DNA from 4 places in the Kitasatospora sp. NPDC059722 genome. Region 1 is predicted to be linked to each of the others. Evidence: riboswitches for the same ligand, from Rfam matches in the RefSeq annotation. Region 1 holds a riboswitch; each other region holds the start of a gene.
What was found. Region 1 has a riboswitch for cyclic di-AMP ahead of ACFV4F_RS34860 (transglycosylase family protein). Riboswitches for the same ligand answer to the same signal wherever they lie in the genome.
Positions count from the first base shown of each region.

Region 2: it holds a riboswitch for cyclic di-AMP, as region 1 does, so the genes downstream of both, ACFV4F_RS15880 (NlpC/P60 family protein) here and ACFV4F_RS34860 (transglycosylase family protein) in region 1, are expected to answer to the same signal.
Region 3: it holds a riboswitch for cyclic di-AMP, as region 1 does, so the genes downstream of both, ACFV4F_RS16240 (transglycosylase family protein) here and ACFV4F_RS34860 (transglycosylase family protein) in region 1, are expected to answer to the same signal.
Region 4: it holds a riboswitch for cyclic di-AMP, as region 1 does, so the genes downstream of both, ACFV4F_RS25155 (M23 family metallopeptidase) here and ACFV4F_RS34860 (transglycosylase family protein) in region 1, are expected to answer to the same signal.

Region 1 covers NZ_JBHWGD010000084.1:7,759-13,310, reverse strand. The annotation lists gene ACFV4F_RS34875 (MazG family protein) at 1-179, shown strand, start outside; gene ACFV4F_RS34870 (SDR family NAD(P)-dependent oxidoreductase) at 202-630, opposite strand; gene ACFV4F_RS34865 (cytochrome P450) at 897-2,180, shown strand; cyclic di-AMP (ydaO/yuaA leader) riboswitch at 2,391-2,559, shown strand; gene ACFV4F_RS34860 (transglycosylase family protein) at 2,565-3,494, shown strand; gene eno (phosphopyruvate hydratase) at 3,749-5,035, shown strand; gene ACFV4F_RS34850 (septum formation initiator family protein) at 5,246-5,552, shown strand, end outside.
Region 2 covers NZ_JBHWGD010000020.1:60,020-65,571, forward strand. The annotation lists gene ACFV4F_RS15870 (hypothetical protein) at 1-496, opposite strand, end outside; gene ACFV4F_RS15875 (NlpC/P60 family protein) at 535-1,581, opposite strand; gene ACFV4F_RS15880 (NlpC/P60 family protein) at 1,809-2,933, opposite strand; cyclic di-AMP (ydaO/yuaA leader) riboswitch at 2,944-3,097, opposite strand; gene ACFV4F_RS15885 (NlpC/P60 family protein) at 3,446-4,483, opposite strand; gene ACFV4F_RS15890 (NYN domain-containing protein) at 4,684-5,552, opposite strand, start outside.
Region 3 covers NZ_JBHWGD010000021.1:14,609-20,160, forward strand. The annotation lists gene ACFV4F_RS16230 (DUF397 domain-containing protein) at 1-258, opposite strand, end outside; gene ACFV4F_RS16235 (hypothetical protein) at 830-1,807, shown strand; cyclic di-AMP (ydaO/yuaA leader) riboswitch at 2,170-2,329, shown strand; gene ACFV4F_RS16240 (transglycosylase family protein) at 2,316-3,626, shown strand; gene ACFV4F_RS16245 (hypothetical protein) at 3,911-4,111, shown strand; gene ACFV4F_RS16250 (LacI family DNA-binding transcriptional regulator) at 4,286-5,305, opposite strand; gene ACFV4F_RS16255 (glycoside hydrolase family 13 protein) at 5,331-5,552, opposite strand, start outside.
Region 4 covers NZ_JBHWGD010000042.1:21,140-26,691, reverse strand. The annotation lists gene ACFV4F_RS25170 (TetR/AcrR family transcriptional regulator) at 319-888, opposite strand; gene ACFV4F_RS25165 (alpha/beta fold hydrolase) at 927-1,754, opposite strand; gene ACFV4F_RS25160 (YiaA/YiaB family inner membrane protein) at 1,898-2,188, opposite strand; cyclic di-AMP (ydaO/yuaA leader) riboswitch at 2,441-2,599, shown strand; gene ACFV4F_RS25155 (M23 family metallopeptidase) at 2,612-3,445, shown strand; gene ACFV4F_RS25150 (hypothetical protein) at 3,503-4,432, opposite strand; gene ACFV4F_RS25145 (GNAT family N-acetyltransferase) at 4,475-5,125, shown strand; gene ACFV4F_RS25140 (sensor domain-containing protein) at 5,226-5,552, shown strand, end outside.

The sequences.
Region 1 (5,552 bases):
TGCCGGACGAGTCGTACGAGCTGCCCGCGGAGCTCACGGAGGAGTCCGCGGGCAGGCTGCTGCTGGCCGTGGCGCAGCGGGCGCACGACGCGGGGGTGGACGTGGACGCGGCGCTGCGCGCGGCGGCGCGCGCCTACCGGGACGCGGTCCGCGAGGCCGAGGGCCTCAAGCCGGAGTAGACGCGGGGGAAGGGGAAGGGCCTCAGGCCGCCGTCACCGCGTCCTGGACGGTGGTCCGCGGCTGGGGCAGGACGACCTCGCCGATGGCCTCGCCGACGAGGGCGACGAGTTCGGCGAGGCGCTCCAGGCCGAGATGGTCGGGAAGGTCGGCGAGGGAGATGATCCGCTCGCCGTCCGGGCCGGCGACGCAGAACAGGTCGATCGGCCCGAGGTGCTTCTCGGCGGTGTCGACGAGCGCGGCGACGTCGCTGGGGCGGCGGACGTCCCCGCCGACGCCGACGACGGGGCAGCCGGGCCGGTCGAGTTCGCCGGCGAGGTCCTCGGCGACGCCGGCCCGCTGGTCGGCGATCAGCACTCCGGCGGCGCCGGCCGCGGTGAACCGGCGGGCGAGGTCGGCTCCCGACCCGCCGTCGAGTACCGCGATGACGACGACTGCCCCGGTGACCCGCATGGTGCGCTCCTCCCTGTGGGCGGTCCGCACTGACGCCCACGATTTCTGCCGAGGATCGTAGGCAGGTCCTGACCCTCCGCAACAGGGGTTACCCCTCAGGTGACCAGGCTCACGCCTGCCCACCGTCCAAGAGCTGTCCAAAACCCGTCCACGCACTGTCCACGGGCCGTTCGCGGGGCGTTGAGGAACGGTCCGCGGGCCGTTGACGATCCGGTCACTCACCGTAGATGGCGGGGTGCCCCCGACCCACCGGATACGGTCGTCCCATGCCAGTTCAGCCCGACGCCGCCCGCCCGCCGCTCTTCACGTGGGAGTTCGCCGCCGACCCGTACCCGGCGTACGCGTGGCTGCGCGAGCACGCCCCGGTGCACCGCACCACGCTGCCGAGCGGGGTGGACGCCTGGCTGGTGACGCGGTACGCGGACGCGCGGCAGGCGCTGGCGGACGGCCGGCTGTCGAAGAACCCGGCGCACCACAGCGAGCAGGCGCACCGCACCGGCCGGGTCGGGATCCCGGGGGAGCGGCAGGCGGACCTGATGACGCACCTGCTGAACATCGACCCGCCGGACCACACCCGGCTGCGCCGCCTGGTCTCGAAGGCGTTCACGCCGCGCCGGGTGGCCGAGTTCGAGCCGCGGGTGCAGCAGCTCACCGACCGCCTGATCGACGGCTTCGCGCAGCGCGGTTCGGCGGACCTCATCCACGAGTTCGCGTTCCCGCTCCCCATCTACGCGATCTGCGACATGCTCGGCGTGCCGGCCGAGGACCAGGACGACTTCCGCGACTGGGCCGGCATGATGATCCGCCACGGGGGCGGCCAACGCGGCGGCGTGGGGCGGGCGGTGAAGCGGATGCGGGCGTACCTGCTGGAGCTGATCCACCGCAAGCGGGCGGACCTCGGGGACGACCTGATCTCGGGCCTGATCCGGGCGAGCGACCACGGCGAGCACCTCACCGAGAACGAGGCCGCCGCGATGGCGTTCATCCTCCTGTTCGCCGGCTTCGAGACGACCGTCAACCTGATCGGCAACGGGACGTACGCGCTGCTGCGCAACCCGGAGCAGCGCCGCCTGCTGCAGGAGTCGGTGGCGCGGGGCGAGACGGCGCTGCTGGAGACCGGGATCGAGGAACTCCTGCGCTACGACGGTCCGGTGGAGCTGGCGACGTGGCGGTTCGCGACCCACCCGCTGACCATCGGCGGGGTGGACATCCCGGTCGGCGACCCGGTGCTCGTGGTGCTGGCGGCGGCGGACCGGGATCCGGCCAGGTTCTCGGACGAGAACACCCTGGACCTGGCCCGGGCGGACAACCCGCACCTGGGTTTCGGGCACGGCATCCACTACTGCATCGGCGCCCCGCTGGCCAGGCTCGAAGGCCGGTCGGCGCTGGCCACGCTGTTGTCCCGGCTGCCCGATATCGCGCTGGCGGAAAGCCCGGAGAACCTGCGGTGGCGCGGTGGCCTGATCATGCGCGGATTGCGCGAACTTCCGGTCGAATTCAGTCCCGAGAGCCGTTCACCGCACGCGCTTCCCGACGCTCCGACACACTGACGGGACGTCGCGAACCGGTACGGATCGGCCGTATGAACACCCATCAATCCGGACAAACAGCCGCCGTTGGTAGGCGATCGACCACGTGCCGTAATTTCTGTGTGATGTCTGCGATATGAGCTTGTGATTGGTCTGAGGATCTGTCTACTCTCCCTGGAGTTCGCAGCTGCGGACCCCGAGTGCGGAACGCCGAGTCCTGCCCGCCGCGCCACGGGAAACCGACCAGAACCCTGGGCAGGGGCGGGGGAACCAGGTTTGTTGCCGTTCCTCCACGGCTTGGGGTGAAGCCGCCCGAGCGGAATCGTTTCCGCAGACGGCGGCCGGGCCACCTCCCGGTCCGAACCCGACAGCTCACCTCGCAGGCGTGCGGAGAGGGACCCCTTCATGCTGTTCGTTGGAACCGGTCGTCACCGCCGTCGCACCCAGACCGAGAAGGCCATCGCCGTCGCCGGAGTGGCCGGCGTCGGACTCGCGATGCCGATCCTCACCGCCACCGGCGCCTCCGCCGCCCCGGCCTCCGCCTGGGACTCCGTCGCCCAGTGCGAGAGCGGCGGCGACTGGGGCATCAACACCGGCAACGGCTTCTACGGCGGCCTGCAGTTCACCTCCAGCACCTGGAAGGCCTTCGGCGGCACCGCGTACGCGGCGCAGGCCAACCAGGCCTCCAAGGGCCAGCAGATCGCGGTGGCCGAGAAGGTCCTGGCCTCGCAGGGTCCGGGCGCCTGGCCGGTCTGCTCGAAGAAGGCCGGCCTGTCGAAGGGCGGCGCCCCCGCCGCCGTCGACACCTCCGACGCCAAGCCCGCCGCGCAGCAGCACTCCCAGCCGGCGCAGCAGCAGCCCGCGGCGAAGCCGGCCCAGCCGAAGCCGGCTCAGAAGCCCGCCCAGCAGCAGTACCAGCAGCACACGCAGCAGGCCCAGCAGCAGCCGCAGGCCCCGGGCTTCTCCGGCAAGGCCGGCTGGGACGCCGACGCGAAGGTGTACTGGTACCAGAACAACGGCACCTGGTACTGGACCAGCCACCAGGGCGTCTACCAGCAGTACGCGGGCCAGGCCCAGCAGCAGGCCGCTCAGCAGCAGTACGCCCAGCAGCAGGTCCAGCAGCAGTACGCCCAGCCGCAGCAGCAGGCCCCGCGCGCTGCCGTCGCCCCGCAGGGCGGCCACGACTACACCGTCCACGCCGGTGACACGCTGTCGAGCATCGCGTCCGCCCAGGGTGTGCACGGCGGCTGGCAGTCGGTCTACGACGGCAACCGCGGCACCGTCGGCGGCGACCCGAACCTGATCCTGCCCGGCCAGGTGCTGCACCTCGGCTGACGCCGGCCGGAACCGGTGCGACACGCCACGGAGGGGGCCGACCCCGGATCGGCCCCCTTCGTCCGCTTCCGCCCCTTTTCCCGGGGAGCCCAGGTGAACTACCGGTAAGTAGCCCGGCCACACGCTGAGACGGGACCGAGGTCGGCGTGGCCCCGGGACCACGTGCGGTTAGGCTCTGGTCGTAACGACTCCGCAATCATCCCGCCGGCCGCACCACTGGTCAGCGGGACCCTGCTTCCGCAAGGAGATGCCTCGTGCCGTCCATCGATGTCGTCGTAGCCCGTGAGATCCTCGACTCGCGTGGCAACCCCACGGTCGAGGTCGAGGTCGGCCTCGACGACGGCAGCACCGGTCGTGCCGCTGTCCCGTCGGGTGCCTCCACCGGCGCCTTCGAGGCGCTGGAGCTCCGCGACGGTGACAAGAACCGCTACTTCGGCAAGGGCGTGGAGAAGGCCGTCCTGGCCGTCATCGAGCAGATCGGCCCGGAGCTGGTCGGCTACGACGCCACCGAGCAGCGCCTGATCGACCAGGCCATGCTCGACCTGGACGCCACCCCGGACAAGTCCTCGCTCGGCGCCAACGCCATCCTGGGCGTCTCGCTGGCCGTCGCGCACGCCGCCTCCGAGGCGAGCGACCTGCCGCTGTTCCGCTACCTGGGCGGCCCGAACGCGCACGTCCTGCCGGTCCCGATGATGAACATCCTCAACGGCGGCTCGCACGCGGACTCCAACGTCGACATCCAGGAGTTCATGATCGCCCCGATCGGCGCGGAGTCCTTCTCCGAGGCCGTCCGCTGGGGCGTCGAGGTCTACCACACCCTCAAGGGCGTCCTGAAGGAGCGCGGCCTGTCCACCGGCCTCGGCGACGAGGGCGGCTTCGCGCCGAACCTGGACAGCAACCGCGAGGCCCTGGACCTCATCACCGAGGCCATCCAGAAGGCCGGCTACGTGCCCGGCCGCGACATCGCGCTGGCCCTGGACGTCGCCGCCTCCGAGTTCTACCAGGACGGCGCCTACCAGTTCGAGGGCAAGGCCCTCTCGGCCGCGGAGCTCATCGAGTACTACGCCGGGCTCGTCGCCGCCTACCCGCTGGTCTCCATCGAGGACCCGCTGGACGAGTCGGACTGGGACGGCTGGAAGGCCATGACCGTCAAGCTGGGCGACAAGGTCCAGCTGGTCGGCGACGACCTGTTCGTCACCAACCCGGCCCGCCTGGCCAAGGGCATCGAGACCGGCACCGCCAACGCGCTGCTGGTGAAGGTCAACCAGATCGGCTCGCTGACCGAGACCCTGGACGCCGTCGAGCTGGCCCAGCGCAACGGCTACCGCTGCATGATGTCGCACCGCTCCGGCGAGACCGAGGACGTCACCATCGCCGACCTGGCCGTCGCCACCAACTGCGGTCAGATCAAGACCGGCGCCCCGGCCCGCTCCGAGCGCGTCGCCAAGTACAACCAGCTGCTGCGCATCGAGGAGATCCTCGACGACGCCGCCGAGTACGCCGGCCGCGGCGCCTTCCCGCGCTTCCGCTCCGCGGAGTAATCACGCTCTGCGGAGTAATCAGCACGGTCGCTCCGCGGAGCAATGAGCACAGCCGCTCGGCGGAGTAGTACGCACAGCGAGCACGAGGGCTGAACACCTCCGGTGGTGCACGCCTGACCGGTGCCCCGCCGTTCACCCCGTAGGGTGGACGGCGGGGCACCGTCGCGACCAGGAGGGGAACGGGAGATGGCTGGCTGGAGGATCCCGGGCTTGGCGGCCCGTCCTCGCTTCACGAGCCGGGCGACCGTCCTCGTCCTGGTGCTCTGCTCGCTGGTGGCGATCCTCGCCTACCCGACGCGGCAGTTCATCTCCCAGCGCGCCGAGATCTCCGCCCAGCGGGCGAAGGCCGAGCACGCCCGGCAGCAGGTCGAGCAGCTGCGCCGGGACAAGGCCCGCTGGCAGGACCCGGAGTACGTCAAGGCGCAGGCCCGTGCCCGGCTGCACTACGCGATGCCGGGGGAGACCCCGTACATCGCGGTGGATCCGGCCGGAGCGGGCGCCGCCCAGTCCTCCGCCG
Region 2 (5,552 bases), on a different contig from region 1:
CCGCGCTCACCGCGGGGACGGCGCGGTCGCCGATCGCGACCGGCCCGGCCGGGTCCGGTCCGGCGGCGAGGCCGAGCACCAGGCACTGCGCGCCGCGCGCGGACCGTCCCGTCCCGAAGTCCCAGAGCGCCGGCGGCCCGCTCGCGGCGTCCTCGCGCTCGACCCGCCAGCCGTCGGCCCGCGTCAGCGTGAGGCGGCGGGGGTAGACGGCGGGGTACTCGTCGTAGCCGGTGACCCGGACGTCCAGGTCGGCCGTGACGGTCAGCCGGCCGGGGCCCGTGCCCGGGGAGACGACGAGGTTGCGGTAGCCGGCGGTCAGCGGCAGTCCGGTGGTCGCCGACAGCTCGCGCGCGCGTTCGTCCAGCACCGCCGCCACCTCGGTCCGCTCGTCCGCCCCGCCGAGCCCCCGGCCGGCCGCCGCGGGGGCGACGGGCGGCAGCGACAGCTGGGTCAGCCCTCCGGCGGCGAGCAGCAGGGCGCCTCGCCGGGACAGCACGCAGGGCCGTATCGCGTCCGGTCCGGACGGGGTCGGGCTCAGAGCCGGACCACCCCCGCGACGGGCATCGCGTTGACGCTCTCGTACCGGACCCTGGCCCCCGGGTACGGGGCGTGCACGATCACCCCGCCGCCGGCGTACATGCCGACGTGGTGCATGTCCCGGTAGAAGATCACCAGGTCTCCCGGTCGCGCTTCGGACAGGCTCACCCGCTGGCCGGCGTAGGCCTGGGCCTGCGAGGTGCGCGGCAGGCTCACTCCCGCCTGCCGCCAGCTGTAGTACATCAGACCGGAACAGTCGAACGCGCGGGGGCCGGTGGACCCGTACACGTACGGCGACCCGATCATCCGCACCGCCGCCGCGAGCGCCGCCGCCCCACGCTCGGAGGCGGGCGGGGTGGTGCCGAGGTCCAGCCGGTCGGTGCCGCGGGTGGCGCGCTGCTCGGCCTCCTGGGCGTCCTGCGCGGCCATCCGGGAGCGCTCGGCGGCGCCCAGGCTGTTGAGCAGCCGCTGGGCCTTGGCCAGCCGCTGCTGGATCTCCTGCTTGCTGTCGGCGAGCGTCCGGCGGGCCTGGTCCAGCTCGGCGAGCTTGGCGGCGGTCTCGGTGCGGCGCTGGTCGAGCCCGCGCTGACGGGTCACCAGCTCGTGCAGCGTCTCGTTCTGCCGCTCGGTCGCCTGGTCGAGGGTCCGGGCGCGGGCGAGGTAGCCCTCCGGGTCGGTGGCGAGCATCAGCTGGACGGTCTGCGCCATGCCGCCGGAGCGGTACTCGGCGCCGGCCACGGTGGCGAGGTCGCCGCGCAGCTGGTTCAGCTGGTCCTGGGCGGCGGCGATCTCGCCCTGGAGGACGGTGGTCTCGCCCTGGAGCCGCTGCTGGGCCTCCTGCGCGGCGTTGTACTTCTCCGACGCCTGTTCGGCCTCGTTGTACAGCTGCTCGACCTGCGCCTTGACGTCCTTGCGGCTGGGCGCGTCCGGGGAGCCGGGGGCGGCCTGGGCGCTGCCGCCCGTCGTGACGCCCAGGGCGGTGGTGGCGGCCGCGGTCAGCACCAGCGCACGGGCGAGCAGTTGGGAACGGCGGTGCACGGGCATGGCGGCGGCTGCTCCAATCCTGCGGACCGGTCCCGCCGCCGCACCCAAGCGGGCGGTCCTGGAGCGGGAGTCCGGTGGCAGACGTTAGCGAGTCCGGGCAACCGAGTCCAAACCCCTCCCAACCCGAATATTTGACCCTGAATCGGACACCAGTCCGAGGAAAGGAAACGCCGCAGGCCCGGACCTCCGGGGAGGAGGGCCGGGCCTGCGGGAAGCCGAGCGGGGAATCAGACCCGCACGATGGACGAGAGCGGCATGTTGGTGACCGCCTCGTAGCGGACGCTCGCACCCGGCTTGGGCGCGTGCAGCACCTGGCCGTTGCCGGCGTAGATGCCGACGTGGTGGGCGTCGTTGAAGAAGATCAGCAGGTCGCCGGGCTGGGCCTGGGAGAGGTCCGTGCCGATCCGGGTCCCGGCGCCGGCCTGCTCCTGCGAGGTGCGCGGCAGCGAGACGCCGGCCTGGTCGAAGGCCCAGACCATCAGGCCCGAGCAGTCGAAGGAGTTCGGGCCGGTGGCGGCCCAGACGTACGGGCTGCCGATCTTGGTGGCGGCGTAGGACAGCGCGGCGGCACCGCGCGAGCTGCCCGCCGCCGGCGGCTTGGCGACCGGCGAGGACGACGGGGCCGAGCCGAGGTCGGTGCGGCTGCTGTCGCGGGAGGCGCGGTCGGCGGCGGCCTGCTGGGCCTTCGCGGCGTCGGCCTTGGCCTTGGCATCGGCGGCGGCCTTGTCCTCGGCCGCCTTGATGGCCTGGCGCTCCTGCTCGGACAGGGTGTTGAAGAGGTTCTGGGCGGCCGTCAGCTTCCCCTGGATCTGCTCCTTGGACGCCTTCAGCTGCTGGGTGGTCGCGTCCAGCTCGGCGAGCTTGCCCTGGGCCTCGGTGCGGTCCTGGTCCAGCTTGCGCTGCTGGTCCTGGAGCTCCTTCAGCTGACCCTTCTGGGTGCTGCCGGCCTGGTTCAGGGCGTCGGCCTGGCTGAGGAAGTTGTCCGGCTTGGACGAGAACATCAGCTGGACGGTCGGGGATATGCCCCCGTTGCGGTACTGCTCGCCGGCGATCTGGGCGAGGCCGCCCTGGAGGTCGGTCACCTGCTCCTGCTGGCGGGCCACCTGGTCCTGCAGGCCGCTGACCTGCTTCTGCAGCTCCTGCTGCTTGGACTGGGCGGCGTTGTACTGCTCGGTCGCCACCTCGGCCTGCTCGTTGAGCTGGTCGACCTGCTCCTTGACCTGGTCCTTGGTCGGCGCGGGGTCGGCGTGGGCGCCGGACTGCGCGGAGAGGGCGACGGCTGCCGCGGCAACTCCGGTCAGGAAGGAAACTCGGGCACGACCGGCGGGTTTGGGACGACGATGGGACGCCACGAAGGCGGACTCCTTCTTCCTACGTCCGCCTACCGGGTGAGCTGACGGGTTCGGGCCGGAAGCATGCCCTACGACGCCTCACGGCCGTTCCACCGGCCGACCTGGCGCCGATTCACCCCGGAGGAACGTGGTTCCCCGGCTCCGCTCCACAGCGCCCCCTGTCACTGGGCTCCCCTGTCGGACGGTCGCTTCGACCCGTCCCGCTGCTTCACGAACTCGGCGGGAACCACCGCCGCCACCCTGGCTGGGCGATCGACAGTGCGGTGGTCCGGGTCACGACCCTAGTAACTGAACCGTGATCGGTTCAAATCCTTGTCAGAAAAAAGGCGGAAGAATAACCAAGTTCTTTTGTGAAGATGACAGAAGGTGATCGCGGCAGTACGCAAGGCTGATCACTTGTCACGCGAACGCGGCGAAACGCAGGGAAACGCGCTCAAGCGAACGCGCCACCCCCGCTCGGGAGGTGGCGCGGATCACAGGGCCGTCGCGTCGGCCCGCGGCGTGTCGGCGGGTCAGACCCGGCGGATGGTGTTGATCGGCATCGCGTCGGCCTTCATCACCTTGACGACGTCGCCGGTGTGCGGCGCGTGCACCACCATGCCGTTGCCGATGTACATCGCGACGTGGTGCATGTCGGGACCGTAGATCACCAGGTCGCCGGGCTGGGCCTGGTCCAGCGAGGGCACCCGGGTGCCGTAGTGGCCCTGCTCCTGCGAGGTGCGCGGCAGCGAGACGCCGGCCTGGCCGTACGACCAGAGCATCAGGCCCGAGCAGTCGAAGGTGCTGGAGCCGACGGCACCCCACACGTACGGCGAGCCCTGCTTGCTCATCGCCTTGGCCACGGCCACGGCCGCGTAGCCGCTGGCCGGCGGCAGGCTGCTCAGGTCGACCCGGTCGGTGCCGCGCGAGGCGCGGTCGTCCTGGGCCTGCTGGGCCTTCAGCGCGGCGCGCTCGGAGGCGCTGAGCGAGTTGAGGAGGTCCTGGGCCTGCTTGAGCTTGGCGTTGACGTCCGCCTTGGACTGGTTCAGGTCCTTGGTGGTGGAGTCCAGGGAGGCCAGCACCGCGGCGGCCTCGGCCTTCTCCTGGTCCAGGCGGCGCTGCTGGTCCAGCAGGCCCTTGAGCGCGTCGGTCTCGGTGGCGGTGGCCTGCTGCACGCTGGAGGCCTTGGCCAGGTAGTTGTTCGGGTCGGAGGAGAGCATCAGCTGGACGGACGGGTCGATGCCGCCGGTGCGGTACTGCTCGCCCGCCACGCCGGCGAGGCCGGTCTGAAGCTGGGTCATCTGCTCCTGGCCGCGGGCCACCTGGTCCTGGAGCTGGTCGGCCTGCTTGCGCAGCTGGTCGGCCCGCTCCTTGGCGCCGTTGTACTTCTCGGCGGCCTGCTCCTGCTCCTGCTGCAGTTCGTCGATCTGCGCCTTGACGTCCGTCTTGTTCGGCTGCGGCGCGGCGTGCGCGGCCACCTGGGCGGAGAGCGCGACCGCGGTCGCAGCAGCAGCGGTGAGCACGGAGACCCGCGCGCGGCTCGGCTGCTTGGGACGGCGGTGGGAGGCCAAGGGACCTGCTCCTTCTTCCATGGACTCACCGGTTCGGGTGAGAAATCCGGAAAATAGGTTTGACGCCAGACCCTAGTGAACATCCAGGCATTGCGCCACTCCCCCAAAGGCGTGAACTCCGAGCCCCCACGCCGCTTCACCGAATCCGCACATCACCGCAAACCGGACGCTGAGCGGCCGTCATCCCCATCGGCACGGAATCAGGGCCGCGCCAGCCGGTTCAGCAGCAGAACCGAGGCGACCGGGCGCGCGCCCGCCTTCCGCACGCCCTCCGCGACCTCCCGGTCGGCGGAGACCACCACGACCGGACGGCCCTGCGGCTCGGCCCGCACCAGGCGTCTGATCAGCTCGTCCGCCGTCTCGCCGGTCCGGCTGAAGCGCACCCGGACCCCGCGCGGCGGCGCCATGATCACCGGCACGTCCAGGTCCTGCCCGTCGAACACGCACGTGACCTCCGCCTGCGTGCGCTGGGCCAGCATCGCCAGCCCGCCCAGCAGCCGCAGCCGCTGCTGCTCCAGCGGCAGCGTCGGATAGCCGGTCTTCGTCACGTTGTAGCCGTCCACCACCAGGTGCACCTGCGGGATCGCCAGCAGCTGGTCCAGCAGGGCCGGATCGTCCTCCGCGAGCCCGCGCCGGGCCACGTCGTGCGGCGAGGCCGAACCCGGCACCACCGCCTCCACCAGGTCCGCCGGGCGGATCTGCGACACCGGCAGCGCCAGCTCGCGCTGCAGCCCCTGCGCCGACTGCAGCACGGTGTCCAGCAGCAGCCGCAGCCGCATGTCCTCCACGCTGCGCCCCTCGCGGGCCGAACGGCGGCCCTGCTCGGCGGCGGTCTCCAGCTCGCCGACGCGGTGCCGCAGCCGCCGTGCCTCGCTCTCGGCCGCACTGCGCTCGGTCGCCGCCTGCGCGCGCAGCGCCTCCAGCTCACCGGCCAGCCGACGGGTCTCGGCCTGCGCCCGGCGGGTGTCGCTCTCCAGCGAACGCACCTTCTTGCGCAGCGAGTCGGCCTCCCGCCGGACGTCCTCGGACTCGGCCCGCTGCCGGTCCAGGTCCGCGCGCGCCCCGGCCC
Region 3 (5,552 bases), on a different contig from region 1:
GTCGAACTCCCCGTCCTTGGCCCCCAACAGCATCGCGGCGATCTCGGCCCGCGTGTAGATGAGCGCCGGACCGTCCGGGAAGCGCGAGTTGCGCATCGCCACGTCGCCCCCCGGCAGCGCGGCGAACTCGACGCAGTTGCCCTGGGAGTTGCTGTGCAGGCTCTTCTGCCAGACCACTCCCTCCAGCTCGGTGGCGGCCATCCCGTTGTAGGGACCGTACGAGCCGCCCAGTTCCTGCGATTCGTGCGAGTCGTGCATAGAAGTCTCCCGAAGAGCCCCGGAGTTGCGGTCCAGCGCGGCGCCCCCGGCACCCGCCGAACGAACGGGCCGGCCCCGTACCAGCCCGGCACAACGCCTCACTTGACGCGATGATAGCCCTTGTGCACGTGCATCAGCACGAGACGGTGCAGGTGCACGAGGCCTTTCACCGGCCGACCTGAACTCTTCACGGACCCTTCTCCTGACGGTACGTAAACGGACATAGCCGACCGAACCGGCCCGCTTCCGATAACCGGCCGTGAGCGGCTCCCCGCTAAATGTTGATCTTCGAAAGCCGGGAGTCGCGCACTCGTGACCCTCCGTCAGACCGCCCGTCGACTGTGAGACATCTCACGCGCCACAGGTGCAACGTGACGCCCCACCGGACACGTCTCCAGGAGATACCGGCGGACGCGCGGGGGTTGGGCCAGGTATGTCCGGAATATGACCTAATGACCGCTCATCGACCCGCGCACGCGGGAGCTCCGCGCGCCGCGCACACCACGCTCGCGCGAAACCGGCACGGCAGCCGACTGCAGCCCTGACGGGCCGATGTCCTACGATCTCCGCCATGAGCACCGCAGCCATCCCGGGCGCGCCACTGCCCGTTCGCACTCCAGGCTCCCGTGCGCGGGGGCGCCACCGTCGCCCCGAGCGCCCCGAGATCCCGTCCGGCTCCCCGGCCCTGGTGCTCGCCGTGCCCGCGACCGCCGGGCCCGAGTCCCGCTCGGTCGTCGAGGAGCTGCTCTCGATCGTCCGCAGCGAGCAGAACGGCGTCCAGACCGCGGTGGGCTACCTCCCCGGCGACGGCACCGAGGGCGCGGACGGCACCGAGCGCAGCATCGGCGAGCTGCTGGCGGCCGCCGCCGAGGCCGGCGTCCCGGCACCGATCCTGGTACCCCTGGTGCCCGGCCCGCACGACTTCCTGCCCGAACTCCACGCACTCGCCGCCGAGTACGGCGCGCACGTCACCGACGTGCTGGGCCCGCACCCGCTGCTGGCCGAGGCCGTCCACGTCCGCCTGTCCGAGGCCGGGCTGGCCCGCGCCGACCGCGCCCGCCTGTTCGCCATCGCGACCGCCGCGGACGGCGTCGTGCTGACCACCGTCGGCGGCGAGGACGCCGCGGCCGCCGCCGGCATCACCGGCGTGCTGCTGGCCGCCCGCCTGGCCGTCCCGGTCGTCCCCGCCGCGCTCGACGTGCCCGGCTCGGTCGCCGCCGCCGTCGCGCACCTCAAGGAGACCGGCTCGCAGCGCCCCGCGCTGGCCCCGCTGGTGATCGGCCCGGAGGCGGACTCCGAGCTGCTCGCCACGGCCGCCGAGGAGACCGGCTGCCCGTCCGCCGCGCCGCTCGGCGCCTACCAGACGGTCGGCCAGCTCATCGCCTCGCTGTACCTGGCCGCGCTGCCGGCGCCGTCCGCGGAGGCCCTGGCCGCCGCGCAGGCCCAGGCCGAGGCCGAGGCGGCGGAGGCCGCCTCCGAGGGCTCCCGCGCGGCCCACGCGGCCGGTGGGACGGCCTCCGGGGCGACCGGGGAGGCCGCCGGCGAGTAACCGCCGACAACGCGTACGGAAGGGCCCGGAGCGACCGCGCTCCGGGCCCTTTCGGCTTGCGGCGTAAGGGAATTAAGAGCCGAATGCGCGAGATGTCCGTTCTGTGATTGTTTGCGATCGGGTGACCGCCCGTCATGCGATTCCTGAGAGCCTGACAGTTGTGCACATCCGCAGGTTTATTGCGAGAAAACGATCATTTTCGATCTTGGAGAAGGAAAGTTTTGGTGGCTTTCCATAATCCGTGATGCGCATCACAGGTATTTGCAGTTCGTACTTAAGTCTGCTTAACGTGCTCCCCGTTCGTGACCACACGGACCCAGCACATCCGCAACGCCGAGTCCTGCCGTCGGGTGCGCTGGAAGCGCGAAAACGCACCACGGCAGGAGCGGGGGACCCACAGGTAAGTCGCCCCGGACCGATCCACGGAACGGTCCTGGGCTAGGGGTGAAGCCGCGCCACAGCGCGGCCGGGCAACTCCGGCCCGAATCCGACAGCTCACCTCGCAGGCGTGGGAGAGGACCGCGTCTTCATGCTGCCCACCAACGGCACTCGCCTGTCCAGCCGCACCCGCCGCGTGATCGCCGCCCTCGGCGTCGCCGGCGTCGGCCTCACCATCCCCTGCCTCACCTCCGGCACCGCCTCCGCCGCCTCCGTCGCCACCTGGGACAAGGTCGCCCAGTGCGAGAGCAGCGGCGACTGGAGCATCAACACCGGCAACGGCTTCTACGGCGGCCTGCAGTTCACCTCCAGCACCTGGGCCGCCTTCGGCGGCACCTCGTACGCCCCGCAGGCCAACCAGGCCACCAAGGACCAGCAGATCGCCGTCGCCGAGAAGGTCCTCGCCTCGCAGGGCCCCGGCGCCTGGCCCGTGTGCTCCGTCCAGGCCGGCCTGACCGCGGGCGGCGCCCCGGCCGCCGTCGACACCTCCGCCGCCGCGAGCACCGCGAAGGCCGCCCCGGCCGTCAAGCCGGCCCCGAAGCCCGCCGCCAAGCCCTCCGCCCAGGCGCAGGACCAGGCGCAGGCCCCGGCCGCCGCCGACTCCGCCAAGGGCACCTGGGCGCAGAAGCGCCAGGACTGGACCCAGGGCGGCACCACCCAGGCCGGTGCCTCGGACTACACCGTCGTGGCCGGCGACTGGCTGTCCACGATCGCCGACAAGCACAACGTCAAGGGCGGCTGGCAGCGCCTGTACGAGCTGAACCGCGGCACCCTGACCGACGGTCCGGACACCATCTACCCGGGCCAGCACCTGTCCTTCGGCGACTCCGCCCAGGCTCCGGCCGGCCAGTCCGGTGACTTCAACTGGTTCGACCGCTCGCAGAAGCCGGGCCAGTCCTCCGCCGGGAACGCCGTGAACGCCCAGCCGGCCGCCGAGGCCCAGACCCCGGCCGCCAAGCCGTCCTCGAAGCCCGCCGCCAAGCCCTCCGCCCAGGCGCAGACCCCGGCCCCGGCCGTCACCGGCTCGATGGCCGCCGCGGTCAGCTTCGCCAAGGCGCAGGTCGGCCAGGCGTACGTCTACGGCGGCACCGGCAACGGCGGCTGGGACTGCTCGGGTCTGACCCAGGCCGCGCTGCGCGCCGCGGGCATCTCCATCCCGCGCGTCGCCAACGACCAGGCCGCCGCGAGCACCCACGTCTCGCTGGACAGCCTGCAGCCGGGCGACCTGCTGTTCTGGTCCAACAACGGCCAGGACTCCGGCGTCTACCACGTCGCCATCTACATCGGCGGCGGCCAGTACGTCGAGGCCGCCAACCCGAGCTCGGGCGTCCGCCTGCAGACCATCGCCAACTGGGCGCCGGACTTCGCCGGCCGCGTCTGAGGATCCTTCCGGAACCGTCCCGCCGGGGACGGGTGACGGATCGCGGATGACAGCGAACAGATGACAGATAACAGATTTCATCATCTGTTATCTGTCATCTGTCACCCGCCCACCGCCCCGGGGAGAGACTGGTCGCTCTCCCCGGGGCTTCGGCGTACCCGCCTCCGAAGTCCGTGCCGCCTCCCCCCGGCGCGCACCCGCGGCTCCGCGCATCGGAGCATTCGCGTGGTCAAACCCCGGCCCAGCGGGCATGCTGCTGCTCTGCACCCGAGGAGGAGTCACCCATGGCCCAGGTCACCGTCACGCTCGACGCGAACCTCGCGATCGACGCGATGATGCTCTCCGGCACCAAGAGTCCCCAGGACGCCGTCGAACTGATCCTGCGCGACTACCTGGCCCGCGGTCGCCGCACCGAGACCCGCACCGGCGACGCCGCCGACGGCCACCGCGTCACCGCCGACCGCCCGACCGTCCAGGAGGGCTGACCCCGGCCCGGCACGGCACTCGCGGCACAGCCCAGCACGGCGCAGCACAAGCCCAGCACAGCACAGCACAGCCCGGCACAGCACAGCACAAGCCCGGCACAGCCCGGCACGGCACGCCGAAGGGCCCCGGAGAGCAACCGCCCTCCGGGGCCCTTCACACGGCCGTCACCGGCCTCAGCGCGCGCAGGCCCCCGTGGAGCCGCGCATGACCAACTCCGGCTGGAACATGAACTCCCCGCGCTGGGCGGCGTTCCCGCCCACCTCCTCCAGCAGCGCGTCCACCGCCGCCGTCGCCATCGCCTCGACCGGCTGGCGGATCGTCGTCAGCGGCGGCTCGGTGAAGGCGATCAGCGGCGAGTCGTCGAAGCCGACCACCGACACGTCCTGCGGCACCGACAGCCCCCGCTGCCGCACCGCCCGGATCGCCCCGAGCGCCATCATGTCGCTGCCGCACACGATCGCCGTGCACCCCTTGTCCAGCAGCGCGCCCGCCGCCGCGTGCCCGCCCTCGACGCTGAACAGCGTGTGGTGGACCAGCTCTTCGGCCTCCTCCTGCGTCCGCCCGAGGACGGTGCGCATCGCGGCCGTGAAGCCCTCGATCTTGCGCAGCACCGGCACGTACCGCCTCTGGCCGACCGCCAGCCCGATCCGCTCGTGCCCCAGCTCGGCGAGGTGCTGGACGGCCATCCACATGGCGGCCCGGTCGTCCGGCGAGATGAACGGCGCGTCGATCCGCTCGCTGAAACCGTTGATCAGGACGAACGGCACCCCGCGCCCGGCCAGCCGGGCGTAGCGGTCGTGGTCGGCGGTGGAGTCGGCGTGCAGACCGGAGACGAAGACGATGCCCGCCACCCCCCGGTCCACCAGCATCTCGACCAGTTCGTCCTCGGTGGACCCGCCGGGCGTCTGGGTGCACAGCACCGGCGTGAAGCCGTGCCGGCTGAGCACCTGCTCGATGACCTGCGCGAGCGCGGGGAAGATCGGGTTGCTGAGCTCCGGCGTGATCAGCCCGATCAGCCCGGCGCTGCGCTGGCGCAGGCGGGTCGGCCGCTCGTACCCGAGCACGTCGAGGGCCGCCAGCACGGTCTGCCGGGTGGCGGCGGAGACGTTCGCCTTGCCGTTGAGTACGCGGGAGACGGTGGCTTCGCTGACCCCCGCCTGCGCCGCGATGTCTGAAAGTCGCGCCGTAGTCACGGTCCCAGAGCCTATTGCAACCACGTCAGACCGCCCACCAGCCGGTGCTGTCCGGTGCGAGCACCGTCTCGCCGCCGTCCACGACCAGTTCCGCCGAGGCGAGCAGCAGCGTGCCCGGGGCGGGTATGCGCACCGGCTCGCCGCTCGCGTTGACCGTGCAGACGAAGGAGCCGCGGCGGAAGGCGAGCGTGCCCTGCGGGGCGTCCAGCCACTCGACCCCGGTGCCCGCGCCCAGGTCGGGCTGCGC
Region 4 (5,552 bases), on a different contig from region 1:
GGGCGCGATCAGGACCGGCCCGAGTCCGGTCGCGCGAGAGGTCGACTTGGCCGACTTCTCGTGTGTTGTGCCCCGGGATTCCAGGGCCCGTAAGAAGTCGACCCTGCCGACTTTTCGTGCTGTCCTCGGGTGGTGGGGGAGGGGGCGGTCGCGTCCTGCTCGCCTGGGAGGTCGGTCTCGCCGACTTTTCGTGCTGCCCTCAACCTGCTGCTGCGCCTTCGCGTAGCGAGAGGTTGGCGGCCTCGTCGGGGGCGCGATCGGGACCGGCCTCGATCTCGTCTGCGTGAGAAGTCGACGCGGCCGACTTCTCGTGTCGCCTCAGGCCTTTGGCCAGGTGTGGAGGCCGCTCGTCAGGGTGGTGATGAGGCGGTCGTGGGTGGTGGTCAGGTCTTCGGCGAGTTGGAAGGCTCCGGCGATCGAGAGGGAGGCGAAGCCGTGGGCGAGGGAGCGGACGGTGCGGGCGGCGTGGATGGCTTCGGAGCCGTCGAGGCCGTACTCCCGCAGGACGGCGACGATCACCCCCACCAGCCGGGCCGCCGCCGCGTTGAGGTCGTCGTCCGCCTGGGGGGCCTGCGGCAGGGCGTTGTACCGGTGCGGGTACGCCGTCGCGTAGGCGTGGTAGGCGCGGAGGACGGCGGCGACGGCGTCGTCCCCGCTGCGGCCGAGGGCGGAGTCGGCGAGTCGGGCGGCCAGTTCCTCGGTGACGCGGACGGCGATGAGCCGCCGCAGTTCGGTGAGGCCGCCGCTGACGTGCTTGTACAGGGAGGGGGTGGCGACGCCGGCCCGGGTGGCGACGGCGGCGAGGGTGAGGCCGTCCGGGCCCTGGTCGTCGATGAGGGCGAGGGCGTGGTCGACGACCTGCTCGGGCGTCAGTCCGACTCGGGGCATGGCTCGGTCTCTCTGTGTCGTGATCCGGGGGAGGAGGCTCAGGCGATCTCGGCGAGGAAGGGCAGCAGGGCACCGGCGACGGCCTGCGGGTTGTCGGCCATCGGGTAGTGCCCCGAGCCGTCGATCATCACCTTCCGGGCGCCGAGCGCCGCGGTCTGCCGGTCGGCGACGACCTCCGGCTTCGGGAAGTCGGGGTCCTTGGTGCCCATGAGGACGAGCGCCGGGCACCGCACGGCGGCGGTCCAGCCGACGGGCGAGGAGTCGCCGCGGACGTGTCCGCGGGTGGCGGTCCTGCGGCCGGGGGTGCGCAGCGCGTCGACGAGCCCGGCCACGTACGCGTCGAAGTCGGCCGGCTTGGCGCCCGGGTAGGCGAGCTTGCGGTGGTAGAAGCCCCAGAACGCGGGCCAGTGGATGACGACGGTCCCCATGGCGTGGACGACGCCGCGCATGAGGGCGTTCTGCGGGAGGTTCTCGATGAAGGCGTCGATCAGGACGATCCCGGCGACCCGCTCGGGCGCGTCCCCGGCGACCTTGACGACGGTCGCCCCGGTGTAGGAGCTGCCGGCCAGGACGGCCCGCTCGATGCCGAGGTGGTCGAGCAGGGCGAGGACGTCGGCGGCGATGGCGCCCGGCGCGTAGTCGTCCCAGGCGATCGAGGACTCGCCGAAGCCGCGCAGGTCCATGGTGATGACGCGGTGGCCGGCGGCGGCGAGCAGCGGGACGAGGTGCCGGTACGAGCGGCGGCTGTCGAGCATCCCGGGGAGGAGGACGACGGGGGTGCCGTCGCCCTTCAGGGTGTCGTCGAAGGCGATCCGGCCGCCGGGAACGTCGAGGTACTGGGTGTCCGGGGTGGTGGTGCCGTTCATGGTGGGCCTCCTCGGTCCGCTGCTGCGGTGGCATCGGCGGTGCTGCCGATAGCCATAAAGCTAAGGCTAATAGCCTTAGCCGTCAAGCTATCGGCCCGCTCCGATGTGAGGAGGTCGTCCGCGCCGACCGGCACCCCGCCCCCTCACGTCCCTTCGACCTTGAACGGGTCGTGCTCGCTGAGCAGCTTCTCCAGCCGGGCCTGGTCCACCCGGGTGACGATCTCGTTCGTCTCCTGCTTGTCCCGGATGACCTTGGCGAGCGTGAAGGAGGAGGTGACGGTGTAGAGCAGGCCGATCCCGAGGAAGGCCCGGGTCCAGGCCCCGACCGGCAGGTAGGCGATCCCGAGGGCGAGGGCGGTGCCCGACAGGGCGAAGGAGAGCACGGCCTGGAGGTAGTACGCGGCCGTGGTGCGTGACTGCATCGGTGCGTTCATGGCGCCAGGATGGCGGCGGTCCGGCCGCCGCACATGAGTAGGAGTACTCAGACGGGCCTGGTCAGGCCGTCGTTCGGTGATGCCCAATCACGTTAAGTAGTGCCAGGGGTGGGTAAGAGCCGCAAATCAGTCATAGGGCGCAAGGCACCCGCCCGGTTGTCGGCCGTCCCGGGCGGATGGCTTGGAATCAGGGCGCCCTAGGATTAACGTTTGATAACGCAGCGCGGTCGAAACGCCGTACCCAGACGGCACCGTGCGCCGTCGCCTAATCCCGCCGGCCGGCCTCCGGGCAGGTCAGGGAGCCGGGGAACCACGTTCCTTGGGGTGAATCGGCGGGGCCCCGGCCCGGCCGTAGGAGACCTTCCTGCTCCGAACCCGTCAGCTAACCCGGTAGGCGCGAAGGAAGGAAAGGAGCACGCCTCCGTGGCGTCGACGCACACCCCGGCACAGCCCGCCGGCCCTGCCGCCGGTACCCAGCTCCTCGACCACCCCCGTCCGGCCGGGGACGAGTTCCCGGCCCCGGAGGCCGAGGCCAACCGCCACCGGATGCCGCGTCAGACCCGCGGAGCCTCCCCGCTGCTCGGCGTCACCGCCGTCGCCGCCACCCTGGGCGCCACCGGCTTCGCCTCCGCGACCCCGGCCGCCGCGCCCGCCGTCGAGTCCCCGGACGAGGCCCCGGTCGCTCTCGCCGCAGACCCCGGCCTCGCGCTCGCCGCCCGCATCCAGCAGCAGGCCGACGGCCAGCGCACCGCCGCCGAGGAGAGCGCCCGCGTGCAGGCCGCGCAGGAGGCCCAGGCCAAGGCCGCCGCCAAGGAGGCCGAGGCGAAGAAGGCCGCCGACGACGCCGAGAAGGCCAAGGCCGCCGCCCTCACGCTGCCGGTGCGCGACTACAACCTGAGCGCCCACTACGGCCAGAGCGCCCGCTACTGGGCGCACCTGCACACCGGCCTGGACTTCGCCGCCGACACCGGCACCGCCGTGTTCGCGGTCGGCCAGGGCACGATCACCTCGGCCGGCTGGTCCGGCGCGTACGGCTACCGCATCGTCGAGACCCTGCCCGACGGCACCGAGATCTGGTACTGCCACCTCTCCTCGATCATCAAGGGCAGCGGCACGGTGACCTCCGGCCAGCAGATCGGCAAGGTCGGCGCCACCGGCAACGTCACCGGTCCCCACCTGCACCTGGAGGTCCGCCCGGGCGGCGGCGCCCCGGTCGACCCGGAGACCTGGCTCCAGCAGCGCGGCCTGAACCCCTAGCCGCCGCGCAACGCAAACAGGAAGGGCCCCGACCGTCGCCGGCCGGGGCCTTCCGCATCAGTCCCGTTCCGACGGCTCCGACGATTCCAGCGATTCCAGCGATTCCGACGGCTCAGACGCCTGCGGCAACTGCGCCAGGTACGCCTCGATCTCCGCCGGCCCCGGCTCCGGCGCGAGCTCCGGGAACTCCTCGACCAGCAGCCGCGGCAGCCCCGGCACCGTCCACTCGCCGCACAGCGCGAGCGCCGCCTGCACCGCCGCGTCCTCGAACTGCCCGAAGTCCCCGGCCAGTTCGTCCGGCATCGGGCGCCCCAGCGCGTTCAGCTCGGCGAGGTTGCGGTAGCTGCGCCGCATCAGGCCCTGCTCCAGCAGCCGCCGCGCGCCGTCCGTGGCCATGCCGACCGACAGCACCCGGCCCGGGCCCCAGCCCTGCTCGTCCGGCTCGTCCAGCCACCCGGCCTCGGCCAGCGCGGCGAACGCGTCCAGCCGGTCCTCCTCGGCCAGTTCGAGGAACCCGGCGAGCCAGTCCCGCACCGCGGCCCCGTCCGTGACGTCCACCCCGTGCGCGCGCAGCAGCACCGCGTACAGCCGGGGCCACGTCACCAGGTCGGCCCGGCGCAGCAGCCCGGCCGCGACCTCGCCCTGCCACTCGGCTTCGGCGTGCAGCCGCTCCTGCCGCTTGGCGTTGAGCCGCTTCGCCGCCCGCTGGTGGTCGACCAGCAGCCGGACGGCCTCGCCGTACGCGAACGGGTCCTCGTCGGGGGCGGGCTGGACGTACAGGTGGAGCCGCTCGTACAGCAGGTGCTCCACGGCGTCCGAGGTCAGTTCGGGCCAGCCGTCGCGCATCCTGCCCTCGCCCAGCTCCAGCAGCGCCAGCACCGTGCGCAGCGGCGCCTCGGCCACCGGGGTGCGGCCCTCCGCCGCCGCCCAGGCGAGCAGGTCGGCGGCCCTGGTGCGCGGGGCGAGCCGCAGGTCTTCGTCGTTCATAGCTCGAACGGTAACCGCTGGTCGGGGGTAGGGTCGGCAGCCATGGTCCCCGTACGTCTCACCGGCCCCCGGCTGGCCATCCGCGAGTACCACCACACCCCGGAGGAACTGGACGCGCTGCACGCGCTCTTCGGCGACCCGGAGGTCACGCGGTACCTCCCGTTCGAGCCGCGCGACCGCGAGGCCTGCGCGGACCAGCTCGCCCTCTACCTGGAGGGGGCGATGGAGGAGGAACGCGACACCTACCGGCTGGCCGTCACCCTCCACGGCGCCGACGCCGCACCCCGAGCCGACGCCCGAGCCCGAGCCGACGCCGCACCCCGAGCCGCCGCCGGAGCCGACGACCCGGCGGACGCCGCGCCGATCGGCCAGGCCGCCCTCACCCTCGGCCCGTACCGGTCGGCCGAGCTCGGGTACGTGCTGCGCCGGGACGCGTGGGGGCACGGCTACGGGAGCGAGACCGCCCGGCTGCTGTGCGTCCTCGCCTTCGACCACCTCGGCCTGCACCGGCTGGCCGCCTCCGTGGACGTCGACAACGCGGCCTCCGTCCGGGTGCTCGGGAAGCTCGGCTTCCAGCGGGAGGGCCGGGTCCGGCACGACGTCCTCAAGGGCGGCGTCTGGTCCGACTCGTACCTGTACTCGCTCCTCGCCGACGAGTGGCGGGGGAGCGGAACGGCGGGTACGGGGGGTTAACCCCACCCCGGATCCGCCAGGCCTCCGGATGCCGCCGGACCACCCCGCCCCACAAGAATGGAACCGTCAGCAGGGGAACGAGACGGGCAGGGGCCGGGACATGAGCAGCTTCACCACACACGACCGCGACTGGGACGTCCTGGACGGCCACGACGGCCGCACCGGCGAGCGCACCGACGACAGCCGCCCCGCCCGGGCCCGCCGCACCGAGGAACCGCCGCCGTTCTGGCGGGCGCCGTTCTCCGCGCACTACTACCGCGAGGTCGGCTACGCCCTCACCGGGCTGCCGGTCGGGCTCGTGGGCTTCGCCGTCGCCGTCATCCTCTTCTCGTTCGGCGTCGGCACTTTCGTGACCGCCCTCGGACTGCCCGTCCTGGCCGGGCTGACGGTCGCGGCCCGCGGCTTCGGCCGGCTGGAGCGCTCCCGG